DNA from 2 places in the Williamsia sp. SKLECPSW1 genome. Region 2 is predicted to be linked to the other one. Evidence: predicted binding sites of a transcription regulator. Region 2 holds the regulator's gene; the other holds the start of a gene.
The links. Region 2 encodes LexA, which represses DNA repair genes until DNA is damaged. Its sites were predicted from a motif close to CGAACANNTGTTCG; they were not measured.
Positions count from the first base shown of each region.

Region 1: ACXVUM_RS06675 (DUF222 domain-containing protein) is a predicted target of LexA. The motif match lies at 1,211-1,224, and genes of this name have one in related genera.

Region 1 is NZ_JBTGLI010000001.1:1,486,287-1,489,492, reverse strand. It holds gene ACXVUM_RS06675 (DUF222 domain-containing protein) at 1-1,154, opposite strand, end outside; gene ACXVUM_RS06670 (MarR family winged helix-turn-helix transcriptional regulator) at 1,269-1,685, opposite strand; gene ACXVUM_RS06665 (alpha/beta fold hydrolase) at 1,779-2,552, shown strand; gene ACXVUM_RS06660 (VOC family protein) at 2,568-3,206, opposite strand, start outside.
Region 2 is NZ_JBTGLI010000002.1:496,197-499,402, reverse strand. It holds gene ACXVUM_RS18190 (putative PEP-binding protein) at 1-119, shown strand, start outside; gene ACXVUM_RS18185 (SDR family NAD(P)-dependent oxidoreductase) at 128-1,018, opposite strand; gene lexA (transcriptional repressor LexA) at 1,090-1,794, opposite strand; gene ACXVUM_RS18175 (LysM peptidoglycan-binding domain-containing protein) at 1,968-2,513, shown strand; gene nrdR (transcriptional regulator NrdR) at 2,718-3,206, shown strand, end outside; gene hrpA (ATP-dependent RNA helicase HrpA) at 3,183-3,206, opposite strand, start outside.

The sequences.
Region 1 (3,206 bases), on a different contig from region 2:
GAGAACGGTGCCGGGCATGCCGGCATGGAGCAGCCGCCGTATTGGGCGAACAACAGAAACCGCTGTACCTCTGAAGCCAGGCGGCGGGTGCGCCCGTAGAACAGTGGTTCCCCGGTGTGATCGTCGAACACCGCCAGATGCATCTGCGCCCGCGCAGCCAACGTGAGGATGTCCGACATGGGGAGGTCGGTGCCGGTGGCGGTGTGCCCGACACCAGCCCGCTCCCGCAACTGGGACTCGGTCATGGAGATGATGATGTGCGGCGGCAACCCCCGATGCGACGCCCCGTACACCCCACCATCAGCCGCCGCCCGCAACAACGCCTGCAGGGCGTCGTGATTGCGCTGGGCCTGCGTCCGCGAGTCCCGTTCGGCCGCCGCCGCGAGCGCATCGGTGTCAACACCCTTGTCGTCACAGCCGCCGCGGGGTGAGTGCTCGTCGTCGGGATTGTTCATCCCCGGTTTCGCCCACTTCGACAACATCACCTCGAACAAGGCGCGGGTCGTGGGGTCGAGGGTGCCGGCGAGTTTCGACATCAGCTGCGCATCCTGATTGCCCACCGTCAGGGATCGTTGGCGGGCCCGGTCGCGGTCGGAGGGTTCGGCACCATCGGGATCCAGATGCGACAACAGGCGGGCCCCGGCGCGGTGGATCTCTTTCGGGCTGAAATGTCGGGCGATGTCGGCGAGCTGCTCCTCGGCCTTCTCCCGCACCTCCGGCGACGTCGCGGCCGGGACCTTGTCCATCACCGACAACACCGCATCCACATGCTCATGCGACAGGTCACCCTCAGCCATCGCCGCCGCGGTCTCCGGACACTTCGGTGGGAGTGGCTCGCCGGTCATGGCGTGCATGTGCGACAACGCGAGCACCTGCTTGAGCCTGCGTTTCGGGTTCGGCACCCGCAACCGGTCACCCACGAACTGCGTCAGCGTCGCGCACTGCACCGACCGGAACGCATCCCGATCCGACACATCCATGATCCGACGCAACCCGATCGACCCGAGTTTGCGGACGATCCGCTCATGATCGATCGCGAGCTGCGCCACCTCCGACTCGGAGCAGGCATCCGACGACGTGGCCGCGATCCGATCCAAAAGCTGTTCCAGGGCAGCGTAATCGGCGACCAGTGATGTCTCGACGGTGTCGTCCACGATGCACCTCCCCCGGTTGCAGCGACCACCCCAAGATAGAACACCCGTACGACATTCGCAAGTGTGTTCGAAGTGCGGGCCGTCGGGATCACTGGCCGGCGGGGTGGTGATTCATCACATGCCGCCGTCGACCATGCGCGCGAGGAGGTCGCCGAGTTGGTCGCGCTGGCGCGCCGTCAGGGGTGCGAAGGTCTCGCGCAGGACCGCGTCGACGGCGGCGTGACCCTCGGTCAGCAGCGTCCGGCCCCGGTCGGTCATCACCAGTCGCACGGCGCGGCCGGGTCCGGGCGTGCGCTCGACGAGGCCGCGATCGACCATCCTGCCGGCAAGGGTGTTGAAGGCCTGGTCGCTCTGGAAGGTCAGGACGGCGAGGTCGTGCAGGGACGCGTCGGGGTGGCGATCCAGGTGCCGCAACGCATCCCACTGCACCAGGCTGAGACCGTGGTGGGACAGCGCGCTGTCGAGCATCTTGTGGTGTCGGTTCTGTGCGCGCTTGATCAGCATCGCGACGTCCTGCTTCGACCGGGGCACGGTGTCCAGACTAGCGAACTGGATCAACATGTTGACTCGGACGAGACATATCAATATGTTGAGTCGTGACAGACGACCCGAACAGGAGCGCCCATGACGACACTCGACGTGACGACCCCCGACGGAACGGTCCCGGTCATGGTCGACGACCGCGGCTCCGGCAGAACGCTCCTCCTGCTGCACGGGGGTGCCGGTCCGGCGTCGGTCGCGGTGTTCGCCGAGATGCTCGTCTCCCGCGGCGAACGGGTTGTCACGCCGACACATCCGGGCTTCGGCGGTACCCCACGGCCCGAGGCGGTGGCCGGTGCGGCGGCGCTCGCCGAGGTGTACGACGGGCTCCTGGACGCGCTGGACCTGACCGACGTCGTGGTTGTGGGCAACTCGCTCGGGGGATGGGTGGCAGCGGAACTCGTGCTCCGGGAGAACCCGCGCATCGCCGCCCTCGTCCTCGTCGACGCGGTCGGGCTCGCCCATCCCACCGAGCCGATCGTGGACTTCTTCGCGCTCACCATGGATGAGGTGGTGGAACTCAGCTACCACGAGTCGAACCGCGACCGGGCACGTGCCGATCTCGCTGCGCTGCCCGACGAGGCGCGGGCGGCGATGCCCGGCAACCGCGCCGCGTTGTTCGCCTACGGTGGCTCGTCGATGGCCGACGAGACCCTGTCCGCACGTCTCACGGCGATCGCCGTGCCGACGCTGATCGTCTGGGGCGCCGCCGATCACATCGCCCCGGTGTCGCACGCGCACCTTTACACCGAGGCGATCCCCGGAGCCGAACTGGATCTCATCGACGAAGCCGGCCACCTGCCGCAGATCGAGACCCCGGACCGGCTCGCCGACGACATCCTGCGGTTCGCCGGTTGATTCGGGGCCGTGTGGTCAGTCGTTGTCGGGGAGGCGACCTGTCCGCGGATTGCGAGCGGTGATGCAGTAGGGGCGGCCGGTCGGGTCGGCCATGACCGTCCAGTTGTCGTACTGGGCCACCACCTCGGCACCCCAGTCCTGGTGGCGGGACACCTCATCGGCGGGATGGGTGCTCGCGAGGTCGACGTGGGCGTCGGTGAGTCCGGACGCCTTGCGCTGGAGCAGGATCCGGACGGGCATCGAATCGGGGTGGCACAGCGCCCGGAACTCGGGACGCGAGGCGGTCTCGAGCTCCCATCCGGTCAGCCGGGTGAAGAAGGCGCACTCGTCGTCGAACAACCGGCCGGGCACGTCGATGCAGATCTGGTCGATGATCGAGATGGTGTCGCCGGGCCACCGGATCGGGCGCGACCGCTCGTGCTCGCCGTTCCACGGCACCATGCAGAAGGTGAATCCCGCCGGCGACAGGAGTCGGAGCCCGTCCGGTGACTCCTCGGAGCGGGTCGCACCGATCTCCTCGGCGGCGCTCGCCGCTGCCTCGACGTCGTCGACGTGGATGTCGAGATGGACACCGCCGACGCCGGTCTCGATCCACTGCACACGCAGGTGCGGGTCGCCGGTGAACGGTTCCAGAGACGCGAACTGACGGCGGCT
Region 2 (3,206 bases):
TCGGTGCGGCTCTCGGGCGGGTGACACTGGAGACCTGCCGAGCAGCGGCCCGGGCCGTGCTGGCCACCGCCGATCCGGCCGACGCGCGCGCCGCGGCGACAACTGCGCTCGAGGGCTGACCCGCGACTCAGCGGTGAGACCGTACGCGCCCCGACCGGTTCTCGACCTGGGCCACCAGTGCGGACAACGTCGTGTCGCGCGCGAGCAGTGCGTCGGACACCGGGTTGACGACACCCCGCAGCGCCGAGACGCCGATCCACCGGCGCGGCACCTGGATCCGTGGCGCCCTGCTCTCGATGCCCGCGGCGACGGCGGTCGCCACGCGATCGGGATCGATCGGGCGCCGTAGCGGACCCGGGAACGCGCGGGCGACGAGATCTGTTGCCAGCGAGTCCTTCCCGAACGCCACATCGGCGATCGGCGTCCGAACCCACCCCGGATACAACACCCCGGCAGTGGCCCCGTGATGCCTCAGTTCGACGCGCAGGGCGCGTCCGATCTGCTCGACGGCTGCCTTCGTCGCGGCGTAGGGCGCGTTCACCATGCCGTTCAGGTAGGCGTAGGTCGAGGAGGTGACGAGCACGTGTCCACGCGCCTCGATCACCGCGGGGAGCGCCGCACGCACCGTGTTCCACACCCCGGTGAGGTTCACGGCGATCACCCGCTCGAACGTGCCGTCGGCGACGCTCGCCACGGTGTCGGCGGTGTCCCCGCTCGAGATGCCGGCGTTGGCGAATGCGACGTCGAGCCGACCCCATCGTGCGATCGCCGCGGCGACCGCCTCGTCCAGGTCGGACCGGACCGTGACGTCGCCGGAGCGGGAGACGACCCTGGAGTCGTCCATGCCTCGCGCGGCGTCCTGCACGGCCGTGAGCTCCAGGTCCACGAGGACCAGTCGGGCGCCGCGGTCGTACAGGGCCCGGGCGGTGGCGCGTCCGATGCCTCCCGCCGCACCGGTGACGAGCACGACTGCGCCGTCGAGGCTCAGCGGAGGTGTGCGGGCGGGGAGGGGCGCCATGTCGGTGTCCGATCTGCTGTGTGTCGACGGACCGGTCTCGGGCCCGCGCAGCATTCTGACATGCGGTCGGGTCAGATCCTCCGCATGACGGTCACGACCTTGCCCAGGATCACCGCGTCGTCACCGGGGATGGGGTCGAACTGCGGGTTGTGCGGCATCAGCCAGACGTGGCCGTCGGCGCGCTTGAAGGTCTTCACCGTCGCCTCGCCGTCGATCATGGCCGCGACGATCTCACCGTTGTCGGCGACGTTCTGCTGACGGACGACGACCCAGTCGCCGTCGCAGATGGCGGCCTCGATCATGGACTCACCGACCACGCGCAGCAGGAACAACGCTCCGTCGCCGACGAGTTCGCGGGGGAGGGGGAAGACGTCCTCGACGGCCTCCTCGGCCAGGATCGGCCCGCCGGCCGCGATCCGACCCAGGACGGGGACGAAGGTCGGCGTCGGCAACGGGGTGGCCCCGCTGTCGCCGCCGTCGCCGGGATCGTTCTCCTGGACGTTCACCGCCCGTGGGCGGTTGTGGTCCCGCTTGAGGAACCCCTTGCGTTCCAGGGTGCGCAGCTGGTGGGCGACCGACGAGGTCGAGGTCAGTCCGACGGCGTCGCCGATCTCACGGATGCTCGGCGGATACCCCCGCTCACGGACCGACTCACGGATGACGCGCAGCACCTCGAGCTGTCGCTCGGTCAGTGCGCTCTCGGCGGGGGCGGTCGTCTCGCCGGGGGTGATGGTCGTGTCGGACACGGTGTCCTCTCCTTCGCAGTGGCGGCGCATCACGGCGGTGTGCTCGTGTCGCGTCCGTGCATCTGTCCTGCTCGTAGCCCGACCGTAGTGCACCGGGTCACGACTTTCAAACATTTGTTCGACGGTGTGTCGACCCTGTCGGAGTGCCGTGGTAGAACTCGAACACACGTTCTTTCGAACGCCTGATCGAGAAGGAGATCGCGATGAGCCCGACCCTCATGGCCCCCGATGTCACCTCTGCCCGCGGGTCCGCCCGCGTCGCACCCGCCGGCCCCCGCACCGCCCGTCGGCACCCGGCGGATCCCCGGTCCCACCGCGGTGGTCGCGTCGCCGCCGTGGCACCGGCCGCACCGGCGGTCCGCCCGTCCACGGCGCGTCCGCACCGCCGGACCCCGGTCTCCGCGCGTCCGGTCGGCACCCCGTGCCGCGACGGGTCGGGCCGTGGCGGCACCGTCCGTCCCGCCCACGTCGGGTGGGGTGCCGCGCTCCTCGCCGGTCTCGCCCTCGCCGTGGCGGTGTGGGCCGTCGTGGTCGGCGGGTCGATGATCACCGCGGAGCACACGCCCGACGTGGTCGGCAGCAGCGTGGTCCACGTCCGCGGCGGCGAGTCGCTCAGCGCGCTGGCCGCACGCACCGTGCCGGATGCCCCGGTCTCGCAGGTCGTCGCCGACATCCGTGAGCTGAACCACCTGGGGGGATCGGCGCTCACGCCGGGACAACCGCTGCTCGCACCCCGCTACGCCCACTGACACCTCCGTCCCCCTCGGTCGGTGACGATGTACGCACTGCTCGGGTCGACGGTCGAGTGGCCTCTCCTGCTGCCCGACGCGGCCCCGACCACGTCGGCGTCCGCCCGGCCCCCGGTATCCTCGGCCGGTACGGATCATCCCGGTCCGCCCGGCACCGTGGCACCTGCTCACGCCGCCGGCCCGCCGACTTCCGAGGACGTCGCGATGCACTGCCCGTTCTGTCGCCACGAGGACACGCGTGTCGTGGACTCCCGTGTGGCCGACGAGGGTCAGGCCATCCGTCGGCGCCGCTCATGCTCCCAGTGCGGCCGCCGCTTCACCACCGTCGAGAGCGCCGTGCTCGCCGTGGTCAAGCGCAACGGGGTCACCGAGCCGTTCTCCCGGGAGAAGGTCATGCGCGGCGTGCGCCGCGCCTGCCAGGGACGCGCCGTCGACGAGGACCGTCTCGCACTCCTCGCACAACAGGTCGAGGACGCCGTGCGGGCGTCGGGCTCGGCCGAGATCCCCAGCAACGAGGTGGGACTGGCGATCCTCACACCTCTCCGCGAACTCGACGAGGTCGCCTACCTGCGCTTCGCCTCGGTCTACCGCTCCTTCGAGTCCGTCGAGGACTTCCAGCGCGAGATCGACGATCTGCGCGCGGCCGGCCACGTCGGTGCGAGCAGCGGCTCAGGCGGCCAGGGCGTCGATCGC